4 regions of the Virgibacillus salinus genome follow, and region 1 is predicted to be linked to each of the others. Evidence: riboswitches for the same ligand, from Rfam matches in the RefSeq annotation. Region 1 holds a riboswitch; each other region holds the start of a gene.

Region 1 (4,882 bases):
GCAATGTAGTTTATAGATTCAATTTGACACTTTGTTCGTATTCGTTTTTCCATTTGTTAATTCTTGGATTAACGCCTGTATCAGTTCCTCGGATGATTGAAATTTCAAATTCTCCGTTTCGTCTATCATCCTTTTCAGCATATTTTTATATCGTTCCTGCTCTACCATTTTTATACCGCCTTTTGTCAAAATGCAAGACTATTATACCATGTTTAAAACAGTTATGTTGTCGAATGATGTCGGATACTAGACTTTTTTTAGCAGTTAAGGAAGTACAAATAAGTGCAACTAGAGCTTTCACCATTATGGCTTGGCGATAAGTCAAGTTTTCTATAAAATATTCGTATCAGGATTTATTTTGTGGCTGTTTTCCATTTAACCAACATTAAACATATAGTGGCTAATGCAGCGCCGACTCCATCCAGAACAACATCACCTAAATACGGTGTTCGATTAGCTGTGAACCCTTGATGGAATTCGTCTAATCCAGCATATGCAACTGTTAAGCAAAACGATATTGTAATAAGTGAACGGAACTTCATATCACATGATCTGTTCAAAGCGATATAAAATAAACACATCAGCACAAAGAATACTCCAACATGTGCGCCTTTTCGCAGGAAGAACTCAACGAAACCCGCTGTCCCCAATACTGCGACACTTACCTCTGAATGATGATAGGTAAAAGATATCCAATCAACGAAAGGCGTTAAAAAGGATAAATCAACCATATTTGTCAAAAGCGGCTTAACATCCTGATCTTCATAAGGCTGTGCTGAGGAATAATAAATTATCCCCATCCAACTAATCGGAAGCAGCCAAAAGAAATATTTTTTCATAATAAATTCACCTTAATTCTCATACCAGTTCCACACTTCAACTCCGCCTAAGTAAAACTGATGGAATTGTTCCTCATCCAGTAATTTTTCAATCTCACGAATTGGCCCAGTCACGACAGCACCATATACCTTTATTCCATTTTCCCGTAAATACTTCAGACGCTTTTGATCAATATCTTTACCACTGTAATTCCCATTTTCAGTAAGCCACTTAATATCCTCGTAAAATTGATCAATTGATTGTTCTATCGTTACTTTATTAAGAGGACTAACAGAGGATGAATGCCTGTTCTTATCATCATAAGTAATTTGAGGCCTTAGCAATAGGGACTGGACAAATGTTAATTGACCACTTCCATGGCTAGATGTCTCAAATTCTGTTAACTCGCCACCATAAACTGGCATGCGGTAAACCTGGATGTCATATGCTTCTAGCTTATCTAATAATGCTCTGGATTTCATTGGTGTTTTTACAGAAAATTGCGCTTGGGCAACATGACCTTCATCTATTTTCGTTAGCTGCTTTCTCAAATGTTCTTTACTCCCTGACTCTGCATTCGAACTTTCCCTTCCTAGTATCTTCGGTGGTATGGCAAAATTGCGGACTTTGTTCTCATATAAATATTTTTCATCAAAATTTAACGAGTAACTCACCTTGCCAAACAAATGCTTTTCCGCTTGAACTTCACCAATAACCACATCCCACTCCCCGACATTACGGTAAAGCTTTAATGTAGTTGACTGTGTCAGGAAAGAATTAATTTCCGCATGCGCACTATACCTATGGTTAACTTCCACTCCAGAATACCTTGTTTCAACAAGAGTTGTTACAAGCCTGTCAAATTCTGCTTGTTTGCCTGACATATCATAATACATGCCCACAGGAATCATATAAGCTATATAAATCAGAAAAATAAGCAGAATTGTTCTAATAACAGTAAATCCAATTGATAGTCTTGTTCGCCACACCATCCTTCTCGCGCTCTTTTTATCTAAATTAGCTTGGTCTTTCTCTTCCCAACCTTCCAAAACATTATCATCTTTCATCTGAACATTCTCCCTTCAGCAGCTGATCATAATACCGAAACTTTTTCCTCGCACGGAACAGCGTTGTTTTAACCTGACTAAGTGATAGATTCATAGCCGTAGCCACTTCCTGATATGTAAAACCTTGAATTTCACGTATGTAAAGAATGGTACGCATTCGTTCAGGCAAACGACAAAGAACTTCTTCAATATGTTCCTGTTTCGTAAGGTTCTCTAACTGCGCCTCAGGATTTCCGATACTATCTATGTCAGCACGTTCCAGTTGAATTCGTTCCACCATACGCTGTTCTGACTTCGACTTTCTTGTCCAATCGATGTAAAGGTTACGAGCTACCTTAAAAAGCCACGCTTTTGCCTGTGCCATATTTTTCACTTCTAACGAAATCATCGCCCGATAAAACGTCTCCTGCAAAAGCTCTTCAGCAACCTGTTTATTTCGGCTCATCTGCAATAAATAACGGTACAGCGGAAGTTGATATGCCTCAAACAAATCTGTAAATATGGTTTTTTTCAATCAACTCCCGCCCCCTTCTATATAATTAAACGATTGAACAATCCGTTTGTTACATGAAATTTTTATATAATCTGTTGCTTACATCGACTTATCGTTAAAAGGGATTCTTATAAAACCTCATTGTTGCACTTAAGCTGTAAAAAAGTATTTCTGTTTGCAAAATAAAAAACCGCAAGCCATTAGCTTTACGGTCAGCACTTATTTATCCTGTTCTTTTCGCCACTTAGTAAACTCAAGGTACTCTTTAAATTGCTCTTTTGAGACACCCGAATCCATTGCTTCCTGAACAATTTTCAACCACTCGCCATCTAATTGTTCCTCTGTCTCTTTCCATTTATCTTCTAATATTAACTCATTCACTGGGACTCCCAGTACTGAACTAATTTTTTCAATAAACTGGATCGATGGATTAGTTTGAAGGCTTCGTTCAATAGAGCTTAAATAGGATTTGGCTACACCAGCTTTATCTGCGAGTTCAGAAATCGACATCTTTTTTTCTTGACGTAGTTGCTTTATTTTTTCACCGATCAAGTAATACACCTTCTTTCAAAAAAATTATAACACAAAAAGGTGTATGGTTCTATATAAAGCACAAGAATTTTTTTAATTATTTATTCATTTTGTTTAATTCCTGCCAAAAACAACCTAACCTCCTCCAAAGTTAACCCGATAGTTTTCGCCTCTTTCATCAGTTCCAGCCACTCATAATCAATCTCTCTGTTCTTTTTTACATTTATCATCCCTATCGTCCCCCATTTAAATTCCCAGGCAGTCCAGCCGCCATAGCTATAAAGCTTTAGACCCGTGACTTTGCGCCCCCATTTTTCAATAAGTTTGCTATTTTCTGAGGAACCATCATTTTATAATGACTACTATACTATATTTATGGGGGTTTTTGGGTGTCTTGTTTTGTCATAATTCAACTAGTTTTGTAATTTTCCGAAAATATTTTATCGATATAGGTCATTTGAATCATTTCTGCTATTGAAAACTTTTCGATATAGGCTTATATTCAATATAAGTCATCTTTTAATGGAGGCAAAAATGAAGAAGCTCGCTTTAGTACTATTAGCAATAGGTTTTGTTACCATATCAATTGGAGGATACCAATGGCTCGGAACAAAACATGCACAAGAAAATAGTCTTGAAGAAGCTCAAACTATAATCGCAGAACAAAATTATGAAACATCTGACACCGCAAAAACGTCTACTACTATAGTGGAGAACATTTCTCATTCTATTGGAGAAACTGTAGGAATATTACATATACCACAACTTGATGCAGATTTGCCCATTGTAGAAGGAACTGACGAAGATGAACTTGAAAAAGGAGTTGGCCATTATGCAGGTACAGCATTTCCAACGCAAAATGATCAAATTGTCTTATCAGGTCACCGTGACACAGTGTTTCGCAGAATGGGAGAACTAGAACTTGGTGACACATTAACGTTACAATTAGAATATGGTAGCTTTTCCTATGAAATTGTAAACACAGAGATTGTTGATGCAGAAGACCGCTCAATAATTGTTTCAACATCACCAGAAGAAGTATTGACCATGACGACGTGTTATCCATTCTCATTTGTTGGCAACTCACCAGAACGCTACGTCATCACAGCTTTACCAATTATAAAAGAATAATAGACTAAAATGACTTGTTTCGATATAATTTATCTTATATTTGATTATTTTATTTCTGAAACGACAGAGGAGAATAACTTGTGGATTCAAGAATTGAAAAACGAAATGAAAAAAAGAAACGTAAATGGCCATATTGGGTAGGCGGTGTCATTGTCGCTTTACTATTAATTGTTGGTACTTATCTATTCTATATTTACGATAAGGTCGGAGATACCGTTGATGTTATGCATGAACCACTTGCACGGGATGAAAATCCGGATCGCCAAAAAGAACTTAATTCACTTTTTAATAAAAACAACTCCATAAATATTCTATTACTTGGAGTAGACGAACGGGAAAATGATAAAGGCCGTTCAGATACAATGATATTAATGTCATTAAATCCTCAAATAAATTCAATGAAAATGTTGAGTATACCTCGTGATACGTACGTTGATATTCCTGACCGCGGAATGGATAAAATCAATCATGCTTATGCGTTCGGAGGTGTCGGTTTATCCGTACAAACTGTGGAGAATAATTTTGATGTGCCCATACATTTTTATGTGAAAGTTAATATGGAAGGTTTCAAGCAAGGTATTGATGCTTTAGGTGGCGTAACGATTACCAATGACCGTGCATTTTCACAGGGTGGAGTAGACTTCCCTACAGGTGAAATTAACCTGAACGGTGAAGAAGCACTAAAATACATTCGCATGCGTAAAGGTGACCCAAGAGGAGACATCGGGCGTAATGAACGCCAGCGTAGTGTTATTAAAGCCGCTATCGGTGAAGCTGCCAGTTTCTCAAGCATTACGAAAATTACTGACATTCTAGGAATTCTTGGGGGTAATGTAAAAAC
Region 2 (4,882 bases), 260 kb from region 1:
GATTGACAATCGGTCCAATATCATCCATCTCATCTACCACATCATTCTTATGAATATAACCAGTATGTTTTTTTCCATCTATAAAAATGATTGCTTCATACCAATTTGATGTAAAGGATTTGAAAATCAATTTCGAACCAAAGCTATATCCCTTCAGTTTCTTTGATTTTCTTGAAGTCTTATTGTAAACAAATGTCTTATCTCTTACTGCTATCCCATCTAAGGTATTCCGACTAGCATTTTCATCTAATACGTCGTTTTTGTGAATGTAACCAGCTTGTGCTTCTCCATTCACATATATCAAGGCTTTATACCAATCTTCCATAAAAGTTTTATAGTATAATAGTTTTCCTTCATTATAAGATTTTAATACGTCCCGCTTCTTACTAGGAGCTGAATAAACGTTTATTTTGGAATGGTATGCATAACCTCTCATACTCTCATGATTATCTACAGGCATCTCAACATCTTTTTGGTGAATATAACCGATATGCTTTTCTCCATTTTTATAAATTAATGCTTCATACCAATTATTCAAGAATGTTTTATAGTACAATAAGCTACCTTCTTGATAAGATTTCAATGACTTACTAGTCCTGCTTGGACTTGAATGAATTAGCGTTTTGTTTAATGCATAACCTGATAAATTCTCTTGATTTTTCACAGGCTCTTCAATATCACCTTTATGGATATAACCGGTATATTTTACCCCGTTTTTATATATAATTGCTTCATACCATTTACTTAAAAATGTTTTATAGTAAAGCAAACTTCCTTCATCGTAGGATTTCAACGAGCTACTATTTTTACTAGGGTTAGAATGCACATGAGTTTTCTTTACAGCGTATCCTGATGAGCTTTTTTGGTTCTTAACAGGTGACTCCACATCATTGACATGAATGTACCCCGTGCGTTTATCCCCATTCACATAAACCAGTGCTTCATACCAATCTTCTAAATACGTTTTATAATATAGTATTTGTCCAGCCTCATACGACTTCAAGGATGAACTATCTCTACTAGGTCGCTTATATACATTAGTAGTAGAGTTTATCGAGACACCTTTTAGACTTTTTTGGTCTCCAACAGGTTCCTCCACATCAGAAGCGGATATATAACCTGTTTTTGCTTCTCCATTTATATATACTAAAGCTTCGTACCATCCATCAATGAACGTTTTATAATATAATGTTTTACCTTGCGGATAGTTTTTTATTATTTTTGAATTTTTATTTGCATTAGAATATATGTATGTTTTATTTTTTTGCGCAACACCTGATAAAGAGACAGGATTATTGGTAGGCTCTTGTACATCATTCAAATGAATGTATCCTATTCTAGCCTCACCATTTACATATACTAATGCCTCATACCAATTACTCAGAAATGTCTTATAATATAATATGTCACCTTTTGGATAACTTTTTAGTATTTCACTATTCTTGCTTGCAAAGGAATAGATATTAGTCTGACTGTTTGAAGCTATTCCTGACAAACTTTGCTGGTTCTGAACAGGTTCTTCCACATCATCATGAGATATGTAGCCTGTATGCGGTTGACCATCCACGTACACAATAGCTTTATACCAACCACTAATAAAAGCTTGATAATATAAAAGTTTTCCTTTTGGATAACTCTTCAGCGACACAGAGTCCTTAGAAGCTTTGGAGTAAACATGCGTTTTATCATTTAAAGCAATTCCAGAGAAAGAGCTTGGATTGTTCAGTGGCTCTTCTACTTCTTCTGCGATTATGTAACCTGTTGTTTCTTTCCCATCAGCATTTAATGTTATCTCGTACCAACCATTAGTGAATGTTTGATAAGATACTAATGTACCTTTTTCAATAGATTTCATTACAATAGAATTCTCAACTGGCTTTTGATAAACGTTCATGACATCAGGAATTACTACACCCTGAAGATCTTGTGTTTCGGGTTCGATCAATGTAACGTCATCTTTATGTACATATCCTTTCTTTGTTTCCTCGCCAATAATTACTTCTACATTTAACCAATTACCGTCATTTTCATCTTTCTGGTAATTGATAATAGTACCCAGTTCATATTCTATTAATACTTCTGATTCAACATCTTTATCGACATATACTTGAAGAGTTCCATCCATAGACACTGCTCTAGATGCTTCCACCTCTTCAGCAGATGTAAAGATAGGTTGACTCACCAATCCCATTAATACAATAAAAAATATAATATTTATTAATAGTTTATACCTCAAAAAACACCCCTCCATAATAATAGTTAGTCTTTATTATATCAGTTCAAAATTAATAAAAAAGGTTCAAAGTAAAGTATTAGTAAAGAATAATATAAAAATTTCATTTATATATTTTATAGTTTGTACCTTTGGGTTTTTCGCACACAACGCAAAAAAACCACTTACATGATGTAAGTGGATATTTCTATTTACCCCTTGATACCACAAGACTTAAGTTGGATGGAGCATAGCGGGCTCGAACCGCTGACCCTCGCGCTGCCAGCACGATGCTCTCCCAGCTGAGCTAATGCCCCGTTGAGTCAGACTTTATTATAAGCATTTTCTTTATTTTTTTCAAGGTATCAGATGATTTTAGAGTATCAGAAGGCGCAATCATACTGGCCACAACACATGTTAAATTTTTCGAAATATTTTTTCTTCCCTTTTGATATTCAACTTTCCGGAATTTTGAACGATATAGTTAGTATGAAACTTCTAATAAAAATAAGGGTTGATTGATGAGAAAAAAGTTGAATAACCTGCGATAACGGCAAACTTATTGAAAGGTAAGGACGCAGAGCCACGGGTCTAAGGTTTTATGACTATGATCGCCGGGTTACCGAAAAAGGATGAAAAGATTAGTAGTTAAGCTAATTAAAGTCTATCATTTTTGGTAGGCTATTTTTAATTATAGGAAAATCGGGAATTCTCAGTTATTCCCTATCTTCAAGGAGGTACATAATGATGGATAAGACATCAATTATTGGCATTTTTATCGGATTTTTAGCTATTGGGATAGGTATGACACTTAAAGGTGTTAATCCCGCAGCGTTAGTTAATCCTGCTGCTTTTATTATTATATTTTTCGGAACAGCTGCGTCTGTGTGTATTGCTTTTCCAATGGAAACGATTAAAAAGGTACCGAGACTATTTATAATACTATTTAAGGAAGATAAGCAGAACGATGTAAAACAAACTGTTGATAGATTTACTGAATGGGCAGAGCTTACTCGGAAAGAAGGAATACTATCGCTTGAGTCTAAAATAGAACAGGTGGATGACAGTTTTTTGTCGTCAGGCATCCAGTTGGCTGTTGATGGGCAATCAACGGAGTTTATTAGAGAGCTTATGTTAGAAAAAATTGACGCTATGGAAGAGAGGCATCAGAAAGGTGTTTCCGTCTTTTCACAGGCTGGTACATACGCTCCAACGCTTGGTGTGTTGGGGGCGGTTGTCGGTTTAATCGCTGCTTTAGGTGATATGAATGACATGGAGGCTTTAGGACATGCTATCTCTTCGGCTTTTATCGCAACTCTGTTTGGTATATTTTCTGGTTATGTATTGTGGCACCCTTTTGCAAACAAACTTAAAGAGAAATCAAAAAAAGAGGTGCTGATGAAACAAATCATAATTGAAGGTGTCTTATCCATAACAAATGGTGAATCCCCACAGCTGATTCGGGATAAATTAAGTTCATATTTATCTCCAAAAGAGTTATCGAAGTTAGACCAGGAGGGATCAGATGCGCAGAAAGAAAAAGAATGATGAAACTCATATGAGTGAATCCTGGTTGCTTCCTTATGCGGATTTATTAACGCTGCTCCTGGCATTATTCATAGTTTTATTTGCGATGAGTGAGCTAGATGCAAAAAAATATGAGGAGCTCTCTCGCGTGTTTAATAGTGAGTTTTCCGGGGGCGATGGGATACTAGAAGAAAGTAATAGCACAGTAGAGATGCCTCAGGATGTGGAAGAGGATGAAGAGGAGACTGAAAAACCTGAGGAAGAGGAAAAAGAAGAAAAGTTAAGTGACAGTGAACAAGAGTTAAATAGATTGGAATTGCTGCAGAAGAGAATAAATGAATATATAACTGAAAACAATCTTGCCGAAAAGTTAGGAACAAAGTTAACTGGAGAAGGATTATTAGTTACTATTATCAATGATGTAACATTTGATTCTGGAAGCGCGGTGGTGAGGGGAGAAGGCAGGAAAATTGCAAGTGCTATATCAACCTTTTTGTACACGGATCCACCACATCAAATAGTAGTCAGTGGACATACAGATGAACGGCCAATTCGTACTAGTAAATTCTCATCGAATTGGGATTTAAGTGTCATGCGAGCGGTTAACTTCATGCGTTTAATACTAGAGAATGACAAACTTGACCCAAGAACATTCAGTGCAAAGGGGTTTGGTGAACATAAACCACTAGTACCGAACACCAATGATCAAAATCGGGCAAAAAACAGACGAGTAGAAGTGCTGGTATTGCCTAATTATGATATTAAAGAAGAATTGTAGTGGTGCCTGTCACTTCCCGATTTTTGTCAATTTTTATCGATAAATAAACTAAAAGCTGGAGTCCATATAGGATTTCGGCTTTTCATATTATTGCTTCTTCTTAAACTTACTCCCTTTACTTTTTGCACGTAATTTTGCCATTAAATCAGATGTTTCTTCAGCTTCCTTTTGGGTGGTTGCTTCATCAATCGAAACAATCTGGTACTTATCGTCTATTTTTTCCATAATGAAGTACGTATTTTCGCTGCTGCCATTAGGTAATTCATCAACCGGAATGACCACTTCTTCCTTGGTTTCCTCAATGAGGATGACGGCTTTGTTATTGTCTTCAAATCGATCTAGTATTCCTCTCATGTTTTATCCTC
Region 3 (4,882 bases), 980 kb from region 1:
CGTTATCATTTTCAGATAGATTAAATAGAACTTTCCACTCTTCGAAAATAACACTAGTGTTCTCGTCTATATTTACTCCATTTAAACTTTTGAAAAGTTCATTTGCTAATTCAGCGGTAGTGGAATTTTCCGAATTGAGGCTGAAATCCTTTACAATATTTTCGGGTAAGAATTTTTTATTATCGAAATTTATAATCGACTTAACAATAACAGCTATATCATCAGAATCAATGTCGCTAAAATTCGTCCATCGGATGATGTTATCGACATAATAATAATACTTTATTTTTATGCCATCTGTAAGAATCGCTCTATATTGCTTGCCTTCCAATTCAAAAAGTTGTTCTAAGTAATCAACAACTTGATTATGAGCCTTTTCTTTATCATTCTTTGTTAATAACTTAGATGGATGCTTATATTCAAAAATTAAACTGTTTGAGACTGCGTCCATTCTACCTGTAAATTTATGTCCTAAAATTTTATCATTAACCTCTGGATCTAAATTGATATTATCAATACCAAGTTCATCCGACAAAAACTTTTTTAAATGGTAGCTAAATTCTTGAGCTAAGTGAGTTTCATTCAACGAATTTTTAGCACTGATTTTAATATCCTTCGTAAGCTTCTCCAACTTTTCTCTATAATCAGGGGAATTCATTATCAATTTATACCTTTTTGAACGCAATGTATTATCCATAGAAACACCTCTTATATTTAGTGTCTATAATATAACACACTTCACCTTTACTGGCCACACTTTTCTGGCCAATTGATAAATAAATTGAATTTAGAACCATCGTTTAGAATGATTTGGATACCTACTTTTGATGTTTCTATTTCCAATCTTTCAAACGTGTTGACAAAATGTAAGACTTCATTTAATTCTTCGGGGAATTTTCCTTGTTGAATATCTTTAACAGAATCACATATCATTCTTTCAAATTGTTTGATTTCCATTTCAACATCATCCTTTTTTCATAATAAATAAGCACAGTCCTGAAGACTGTGCTTAAAAACCTCATTTACTTATGGTACGGTTCCCCCCAATTAATCCTAAACCCACGATAAATCTGCTCCAACAATATAAGCCTCATCACCTGGTGCGGAAATGTCATTTTGGAAAATGATAATGCAAGATCACTCCGCTTTTGGACTTCATCACTAATGCCTAATGATCCGCCGATAACAAATGCAAGCTTACTTTTCCCGTAGGTGGCAAGCTCGTCCATTTTGGCTGCGAGCTGTTCAGAACTTAGCATTTTGCCATTGATTTCGAGGGTTATGACATGGGTATCCTGCTTGATGTTAGCGAGAATGCGTTCGCCTTCCTTTTGTTTTACTTCGATCATTTCAGCGTCGCTCATATTTTCCGGGGCTTTTTCATCGGCGACTTCGGTAATTTGAACTTTTGCATATGTACTTAATCGTTTGAGATATTCCTCAATGCCCTGCTTGAGGTATTTTTCCTTTAATTTTCCTACTGTGATAATTTTTATGTTCATTCAAATTCATTCCTTTATGGACTTCGTTTGTTTACATTGTAACAAAGAATGACGATACCGTATTCCAGTATCGCCATTTCACTCAGTTATTCAGACTTCCTCTCTTCTTCTCGTTGTTTCGTCATGAAAAGGGACAGTGGTTGTTCTGATCCAGTCATCAATTTATAGACATATGTGGAAGTAAGGTTATAACTGTTTTCAATACTTTCTGCTATATAGTTAGTTCGTTCAAAAAGAATAGATCGAAACTGATCAATTTGCCTTAACGTTTTCTCCATCAGGGCTTCCTGGTTTTCCAACCGGTTTATAACTTGATCCTGGTTATCGTCTTGTGTGGATATCCACTCTGACATCTCTTTGTTAAGATCATATAATTCACTCATGTGTGATGCGAGTGCCTGGCTTGAGGTTTCATATTTTCCTAGCTGATCTACAATAGCCTGATTCGATTCGCCTAAGAGATTGACTTGTTCTGCAATCTCCTTATTTAATAGTCCACCGTTCTCCAGAATAGCTTGTAACTTTGCATTGTTTCTATCTAGGGTTGTCAGCCATTGCACAGCCTGATTCTCGAAATTTTGGTGCTGAAGGTTACTTTCTTTTAATACTTCCAGCTGTTTGCCAACCTCCTGCCATCTGCCTGCTTGCGTATTAGTTTGTTGGTGGTATAACGATTTTAAGTCACGGAATGAATTGGATAATGATTTATTTAGCTCTTTCTGTTCTTTTATCATCTCGGAGAAATAATCTACGCGAAAGTATCCTTGGTTCGGCTCCAGAATATCGCTGCCATTCATAAAGACATCTGGATGATCATCATTATTAATATATAATCCCATCGCTTGCTCACTTCCTTATTCATATTATTGTATTATCCTATGCGTATTATGAAAAGACGGGACAATAATCCAGGTGAATCAAGTTTAAAATTCTCCAGTATCTTTTCATTATTTTTGCGTTAATTCAGTATATATAGTATATTGTGAATAATATCTTTTATAGAATAAACTGTGTTAGTACCATCACATCATGTACGAAATGGCAAAATCATTGAAAAATGATGACGCAAAGCTACAGGGACTAAGTTGGATATTCCAATAAGTCAGCCAGCTTTCGAATACACTCCTTATTCCTGGAAGGGGGATGTGATTTGGATATAGAAGATGTTCTTAAGATTATTAACGATGATATTAAAATGCTCAAATCTTTGATGTATCAAGTTAAAGCGAATGGAAGTGAGTTTACAGATCCTTCATTAATACAAGTTAGTCAATTATTAGATGTGAAGCTCAACCAACGAAATGATCTAATGTCTTTTTGTGCAAATGAACTAGATTAATTCTAAATTCATGTTTTTGTGGTACTAACACTGCCTCTCTATACTCCGTACACTATTGGGGTATAGCTTTTTTTGTATTTAAGTATGGTAAAATAATAGAGTAATTATTTCATAAATTTTATCGTTGGATGTGAAACTATGAGTATCGAAAATAAACCAAATATGTGGATAATAAATATGCTGTTAATTCCTATCCGCTTCTTTACTAGAAATCGTTCGAAAATAGTAATTGAACGCAATGATACACTTCATATGGAACCACCTTATATTATTTTATCCAACCACGTAAATAACTGGGATCCACTGATTCTGAATAGTTATGTAAAAGAACCGATTTCTTTCATTGCTGCTGACCCTCTTTTTCGAAATCCTTTCTTAAAAAGAATATTAAACTATGTTGGTGCCATTCCAAAGATGAAATTCAAAAATGATACAAGCACGATAAGAGGTGTGCTGAAAGCTAAAAAGCATAATCGGGTTATTGGTATTTTTCCAGAGGGGAACCGTAATTGGGATGGTGACACCGAGCCGCTTATTTATTCAACAGCGAAACTAGTCAAGCTGTTAGACATTCCAGTTGTAGTTGCAACTATTCGCGGTGGCCATCTTACTCATCCAAGGTGGGCAGATAAACATCGCAAAGGCTTAATCTCTATTTCCTATAAAAAAGAATGGGATCAGGGAGCTTTTTCAAACGATTCACCTGACGTCATAAACCAAAAGCTAACCGAAGCGCTTTACCATAATGAAATGGAATGGCAGTCCGAGATTGCGAGTGAATATCAGGGGAAAAATCTAGCAAACTACTTGGAACGCCTGTTGTTTGTTTGTCCACATTGTAGAATACCTGGACAGCTGCATTCGCACGATGACCTGTTTGAATGTCAGAGCTGTGATTATACCGTTCGTTACACACTTTTAGGAAATTTTGAAGAAGTAACACACCCCATCTATTATTCTACTCCTCGTGATTGGAATAAATGGCAGCTTGAATTTTTGAAAGAGACATTACTTGACCCGGATTGGCAGCAGAACTGGAATGAGGCAATGCAGGACCATGTAAAGCTGTTTATATCTTGGGACAATGAACCATTCCGGCTTATTTCTAAAGGGGATTTGAAGTGGAACAATAAAACAATCACTTTTAACGGTGATAACCAGGAGCAATATGCTTTTGCATTTCGGGACCTAGAAGGGATTAATATACAGTTTCATCATAAGCTGGACTTTTTTTATGAAAATCAATTTTACCGAATTGTATTTTATCAGCCCAACACCTCGGCATACAAATGGCTAATGGCAATCAAAACCGCACAGGCATTGGAATCTAAACAGACCAAGGAGGTTATCTCATGAGTAACTCCTGGTCATTAGTACTCGATTTTGCTCTTTTATCTTTTTTAATAGTTATTGCCGCTGTATTAAAAGCGAGAATTCCAGCCTTGCGGAAATTAATTGTGCCAACGTCAATGATTGCGGGTTTCATGGGGCTAATCGTCGGACCTGAACTATTAGGGTGGATAAACTTTGATAAGGATTTACTTGGAAACCTGGTTTACCATCTAATGGCAATTGGCTTTATTGCTTTATCGTTAAAAGAACGGGAAATTGAAAACAGCCCGGCAATCCTTAACTCAGGCCTTATGATTGTTTCCACGTATTTAATTCAGGGATTGGTCGGTTTTGGTTTATTCATGATCCTTGTCGAAACATTTTATCCGGACTTTTTCCCAGGTGTTGGACTATTGCTGCCACTCGGATTCGGTCAAGGACCTGGACAAGCATATTCGATAGGTACACAGTGGGAAGAACTGAGACTAGTTGGTGGCGGGAACCTTGGTTTAACGATTGCCGGGATAGGCTTTATCTGGGCGACGGTTGTCGGGATTATCCTGATGAACCTATTAGCCCGTAACAAAAAATTCCAGAAAACCGAATCTGGACCAGTCAAAACACATAAACAAATGGTAGAAAGGTCCGAGCCAGATGAAATTTCATTAAGTGATGCAATCGATAAGCTAACCTATCAAATAGCATTAAT
Region 4 (4,882 bases), 370 kb from region 1:
CCTGATTTATTCCGGTAACGTAAATTTGCCGAGTGACTGATCACACCGTGAGTCATCTCATGAGCAGCGACATCAAGACCTGCCGATAGTGGTACCATAAACTCGCCATCCCCGTCACCATAAGTCATCTGACGTCCATTCCAAAAAGCATTATTATAATTGTTGCCAAAGTGAACGTAAGAAACGATAGCCATTCCATTACCGTCAAGGGAGTTACGATCATGTTCATTAAGGTAATAATCATATACAGTTTCTGAATTATAGTGTGCATCTACTGCCGGGTGTTGGTACTCATCCATCCAGGCTTCACTCTTGTTTTCGAAAATATTTCCAGTGTTATAATCATATGTGTAAATACCTTCTAGACTATTATGTGATTCATCATATAACTTAAATGTGGTGCTTTCATCAGGTTGTATTTCCATCGTTGTGTGAAGCTGTCGCTTTGCACCGTGCACCCCTTCGCCTACACCTTTGTGTGCCTTCTTTTCGATTTCATCGGCATGCAATAACGCATTATACTTATCAATGACATCTCCCGATTTGGCATCAACAAATACAAACCAGTTGCCAGGTTTGTCACCAAGGAAATTAACATTAATTTTATAGGCTAGATTACTTTCTCCTTCGAATGAATAAACAACGAGGTCAGAGGTAGGTTTATACGCAAGTTTTTCTGGAGCATTCACTGATGACTTAGCTTGGTGTATAGCTTCGCTGATGTCAACGGAAGGATTGGTGTTAATAACATTACCTTCAACTACTTTATTATGGTTGCCATTTACTGCAACAACCTCATTTTTCTTGTTAAAGTGAACAATTATTTCTGTACCTTCTACAGGCACTCCATTTTTCGTTTGATCAAAGCGAATGTGTGTCATTCCAAGATCATCTTTTTGAACATCTTTAACCTTTAGATTTTCCTCTGGATTCTTAATCCCAAACCTTTTTTCATTTTGCTTCAGGAAATTAACCGCATTTGAGGCATTGCTGTCTTTAAACTTTTTTGCGACTTTTCCCTTAACAAATATAGGGACATTCGCATTTGCATTCCACTTCTTCTCTTCTTGCACACTGCTAAAACTAGAGTCTTGCGGTTTAGCTAACACGTCACTCACTGTGACCGAGCCAATTAATAGCGCTGAAGACAGAACAACAGGAACAATATACTTTTTCTTCAATATTATACCTCCTATTTAATTTGATAGTTTTATTATAGATTAGTAGACCGATAATTTCATGATTAATTAGAATTGTTTTAATTTTATGATAAATGGTTATGTTTACCTAATATGGTTATTGATTAGGGTAATAGAGACTATCTTTTAACTTCATAGAAGTAATAGCAATTTAATCAAAAAAAGCACCATTCAGGCGCTTTTTTTGTCTTTCACTATGTAGTTCATTGCTGCTTCTTCATGATAATTAATTTTCTGTTCAAGCTCATGTTTGAATCTCTCATCAAGACAATCGGAAACAACAGTTGATAATTCCCTCAGTCTTAATTGATGCCAAAAAAACCTACCACGATAGTAAAATTTCTTCAAACATATTCCTGCTTGCAATGCCATAAATCGACGGAGGTCGTATTCGATATCTGGCAAGCATTGTCATCCGACTTTAGCCCCTGTAGTTTTGCGTCATCGCTTTTCAACGATTTTGCCCTTTCGTACAATTTATGTTGTTAGTTGTATTACCGTGTATATAGTCACGGTTTTTAATGATTCTTTATGCCTGTTTATAAAAGCTAATTTCTTTGCGGAGCAAAATAATTCAGGTAAACTGTACGCTAAACTGATATAATTTCTTTACAAGACTCGCTTAAAAAGGAGATAAAAGCATTGATTAATGTTTACACAGATGGGGCATCAAATGGCAACCCGGGAATTAGTGGTGCTGGTGTTTATATAAAAGCAAACGGAAAAATATACGAATATTCATTTCCATTAGGAGAAATGTCTAACCATGAAGCAGAATTTCATGCTGTGTTAAAAGCATTGGAAATTTGCCTGGAAAATTTTCCAGATGAAATACTGTCATTTCGGTCGGATTCAAAGCTAGTAGTAGATACAATTGAAAAAGATTTCACGAAAAATCAAACCTTTCTCCCCTTACTTGAGAAAATTAGAGATAATTCAAGCAGCTTTCCATACTTTTTTATCAAGTGGATACCTGATAAAAATAACTACGCAGATAAATTGGCGAGAAAAGCTATTCAACGGGACGGAGGGTCAGGTTCCTCGTCCCATTAATGCCAATCCCGAGGTCGCCCCTCGCCCCATTAGAAAACTTGGCTTATCGCCAAGCTTTAATATAGATAAGCCTTAGTTGCAATTATGCAGTAAGAAAGTATCTACACTTTCTTACTTGTCAAAAAAGCTGAAATTCCTCCTAAATGGAATTTCGGCTTTTTACATTCATACCCAGAACCCTGGTCCGTTACGCTGGATTCAGTATCCTTTTCAGAAACTGCTTCGTCCGCTCTTCTTTTGGTTCCTTAAGCACTTGACTTGGAGGACCTTGTTCGACGATATAACCTTCATCCATAAACAGGACTTCATCGGATACCTGTTCGGCAAATTGTAATTCGTGGGTTACGACAACCATTGTCCAATTTTCTTTTACCAGGTCTTTGATGACGGATAATACTTCTCCGATTAACTCTGGGTCTAATGCAGAAGTAGGTTCATCAAATAACATCAGTTCAGGTTTAATTGCCAATGCTCGTGCAATACCAACCCGTTGCTGCTGACCGCCGGATAACTGATTTGGGTAAAGATTTGCTTTATCCTTTAACCCTACTTTTGTAAGCAACTCTATTGCCCTGTTTTGCTCCTCTTCCTTCTTACCTCTTTGCACAATAATGGGACCCTCTGTCACATTCTCCAGTGCAGTTTTATGTGGAAAAAGATTATAGGATTGGAACACCATCCCGGACTTTCTTCTCAATTTCAATACATCCCGTTTATGGATTTTGTTGGAAAAATCCAGATTAAAAGAATCATGAAATGAAAAGGTTCCTTCATTTGGCTGTTCCAATGCATTCAGGCAGCGAAGTAGTGTTGTTTTCCCTGAACCTGAAGGACCTATAATTGATAATACTTTTCCTTTTTCGATTGTTAAATTTATGTCTTTCAATACTTCCAACTCTCCAAATGATTTGGTCAAGCCATTCACAGTTAAATACACAGATAATTCACCTTCCTAGGAAGAAATATGACGCTCCAGTCGGGTTTCGATTGCCTGCTGAACAAGTGACAACAGAAAGCAAACAACCCAATATAAAAATGCCGCTTCAATATATATAAGCATGAAATCGTATGTTACAGCCGCAATCTCTTGTGCCTTCCTGAACAACTCCGTGACAAGAATTAACGAAGCAAGCGACGTATCCTTCACCAGACTGATAAACGTATTGGATAACGGTGGCACGGATACCCTTGTCGCTTGAGGAAGAATTATTCGCCTAAGCGCTGTATTTTGGGTCATCCCAATCGTATATGCGGCCTCCCATTGACCCTTTGAAATAGATAAAATAGAAGCACGAATAATTTCTGATGCATATGCCGCTACGTTAATCGAAAATGCAATAACCGCACTTGGAAAAGGGTCAATCGTTACATCAAGACTTGGCAGCCCATAAAACACAATAAATAATTGAACAAGCAAGGGCGTCCCTCTGACTGCCGATACAATTGCAATAGACGGTGCGCGGAGAAATGCTGATTTGGAAAGCCGCATGATGGCAAGCAATAGTGCGAACAATAAGCCAACGGTAAATGCTATTAAAGTAAGCGGGATTGTATATTGAATCCCGCCTAAAATCATTGGAAGCAAAGAGTTTTTGAATAACTCCCAGCCTCCCATCGTTGCATCTATGGTAAATAATATATTACTTGGAAGAAACATCTTCACCAAACCATTCTTTTGCAATTTTAGCTAGTGTGCCATCTTCTTTCATTGCCTTCAATTGTTTATCAACCGCATTAACTAGTTCCTCATTCCCTTTATTAAAAGCAAATGCCGTTTTGGAAGCATCATCCTGTTTGGCAGCAATTTTAATTTGCTCTGATCCCTGCTGCTGGATATAGTCGAGGACGGCGAGTCTGTCATTCACTGTTACATCTGCTCTACTTTGCTTCAGCAATTCAATTGATTGAGCTAAACCTTTAATACTAACGATTTCCGCCCCATTTTCTTTAGCAATCTCTTCAAAGTTACTTGTAAGGGACTGTGCGGACTTTTTCCCTTTTAAATCGTCAAACGAATCAATACTTTCATTATCTTTAGGTGTAACAACCACTGCTGATGAATATGTGTAAGGCACGGAAAAGTCATAGTTCGCCTTACGTTCTTCATTGATTCCTACCTGGTTAGCGATAAGATCAAATCGTTTTGAATTCAAGCCTGCAAACATCGAATCCCATTTTGTTTCCATGAATTCAACGTCAACATCCATTCTATTTGCAACTTCCCGGATGACTTCTACATCATAGCCAGTTAATTTGTCTTCTGCATTATGGAATGTAAACGGAGCATATGTGCCTTCCGTTCCTACAGTAAGAACACCTTTTTCCATAACTTGATCATATAAACTAGCCGTTTTTTCTCCTGATTCATTATCTGCACTGTTATTTTGCTGCTCTTCGCCAGATCCACATGCCGATATAACAGCCACTAAACTTGCCAGTACCAACAAATAAAATAATTTTTTCATATTTATACCCCCAGTAATCTTATCGGAATAATGTCTAATTGATTATAAAGTATCAAACCCAATATGTAAATGAATTGATTTCGAACTTATTTATATACTTACCTAAAACTAGAATTTCATTAACCCGGGACGGAGGGTCAGGTGCTTGTCCCTAATCCTGAAAAT

Evidence for each region. Region 1 has a riboswitch for cyclic di-GMP ahead of BLS02_RS05550 (anti-repressor SinI family protein). Riboswitches for the same ligand answer to the same signal wherever they lie in the genome.
Region 2: another riboswitch for cyclic di-GMP. It lies ahead of motA (flagellar motor stator protein MotA); the one in region 1 lies ahead of BLS02_RS05550 (anti-repressor SinI family protein).
Region 3: another riboswitch for cyclic di-GMP. It lies ahead of BLS02_RS01085 (Spo0E family sporulation regulatory protein-aspartic acid phosphatase); the one in region 1 lies ahead of BLS02_RS05550 (anti-repressor SinI family protein).
Region 4: another riboswitch for cyclic di-GMP. It lies ahead of BLS02_RS18730 (hypothetical protein); the one in region 1 lies ahead of BLS02_RS05550 (anti-repressor SinI family protein).

The regions. Positions count from the first base shown of each region.
Region 1 is NZ_FNKD01000001.1:1,187,419-1,192,300, reverse strand. It holds gene BLS02_RS18900 (hypothetical protein) at 1-9, shown strand, start outside; gene BLS02_RS18895 (hypothetical protein) at 19-168, opposite strand; gene BLS02_RS05570 (VanZ family protein) at 354-839, opposite strand; gene BLS02_RS05565 (anti sigma factor C-terminal domain-containing protein) at 852-1,886, opposite strand; gene BLS02_RS05560 (RNA polymerase sigma factor) at 1,876-2,400, opposite strand; gene BLS02_RS05555 (helix-turn-helix domain-containing protein) at 2,599-2,931, opposite strand; gene BLS02_RS05550 (anti-repressor SinI family protein) at 3,012-3,140, opposite strand; cyclic di-GMP riboswitch class I at 3,165-3,249, opposite strand; gene BLS02_RS05545 (class D sortase) at 3,445-4,041, shown strand; gene BLS02_RS05540 (LCP family glycopolymer transferase) at 4,122-4,882, shown strand, end outside.
Region 2 is NZ_FNKD01000001.1:928,868-933,749, forward strand. It holds gene BLS02_RS04390 (M14 family metallocarboxypeptidase) at 1-2,236, opposite strand, end outside; tRNA gene BLS02_RS04395 (tRNA-Ala) at 2,457-2,529, opposite strand; cyclic di-GMP riboswitch class I at 2,755-2,839, shown strand; gene motA (flagellar motor stator protein MotA) at 2,960-3,760, shown strand; gene motB (flagellar motor protein MotB) at 3,738-4,517, shown strand; gene BLS02_RS04410 (DUF3006 domain-containing protein) at 4,605-4,871, opposite strand; gene BLS02_RS04415 (MBL fold metallo-hydrolase) at 4,875-4,882, opposite strand, start outside.
Region 3 is NZ_FNKD01000001.1:208,396-213,277, reverse strand. It holds gene BLS02_RS01105 (Eco57I restriction-modification methylase domain-containing protein) at 1-697, opposite strand, end outside; gene BLS02_RS01100 (hypothetical protein) at 745-957, opposite strand; gene rlmH (23S rRNA (pseudouridine(1915)-N(3))-methyltransferase RlmH) at 1,023-1,502, opposite strand; gene BLS02_RS01090 (hypothetical protein) at 1,589-2,341, opposite strand; cyclic di-GMP riboswitch class I at 2,533-2,620, shown strand; gene BLS02_RS01085 (Spo0E family sporulation regulatory protein-aspartic acid phosphatase) at 2,653-2,841, shown strand; gene BLS02_RS01080 (lysophospholipid acyltransferase family protein) at 2,980-4,197, shown strand; gene BLS02_RS01075 (sodium/glutamate symporter family protein) at 4,194-4,882, shown strand, end outside.
Region 4 is NZ_FNKD01000001.1:820,085-824,966, reverse strand. It holds gene BLS02_RS03960 (M4 family metallopeptidase) at 1-1,181, opposite strand, end outside; gene BLS02_RS18730 (hypothetical protein) at 1,371-1,604, opposite strand; cyclic di-GMP riboswitch class I at 1,590-1,674, opposite strand; gene BLS02_RS03955 (ribonuclease HI family protein) at 1,842-2,252, shown strand; gene BLS02_RS03950 (amino acid ABC transporter ATP-binding protein) at 2,440-3,189, opposite strand; gene BLS02_RS03945 (amino acid ABC transporter permease) at 3,205-3,909, opposite strand; gene BLS02_RS03940 (amino acid ABC transporter substrate-binding protein) at 3,893-4,717, opposite strand.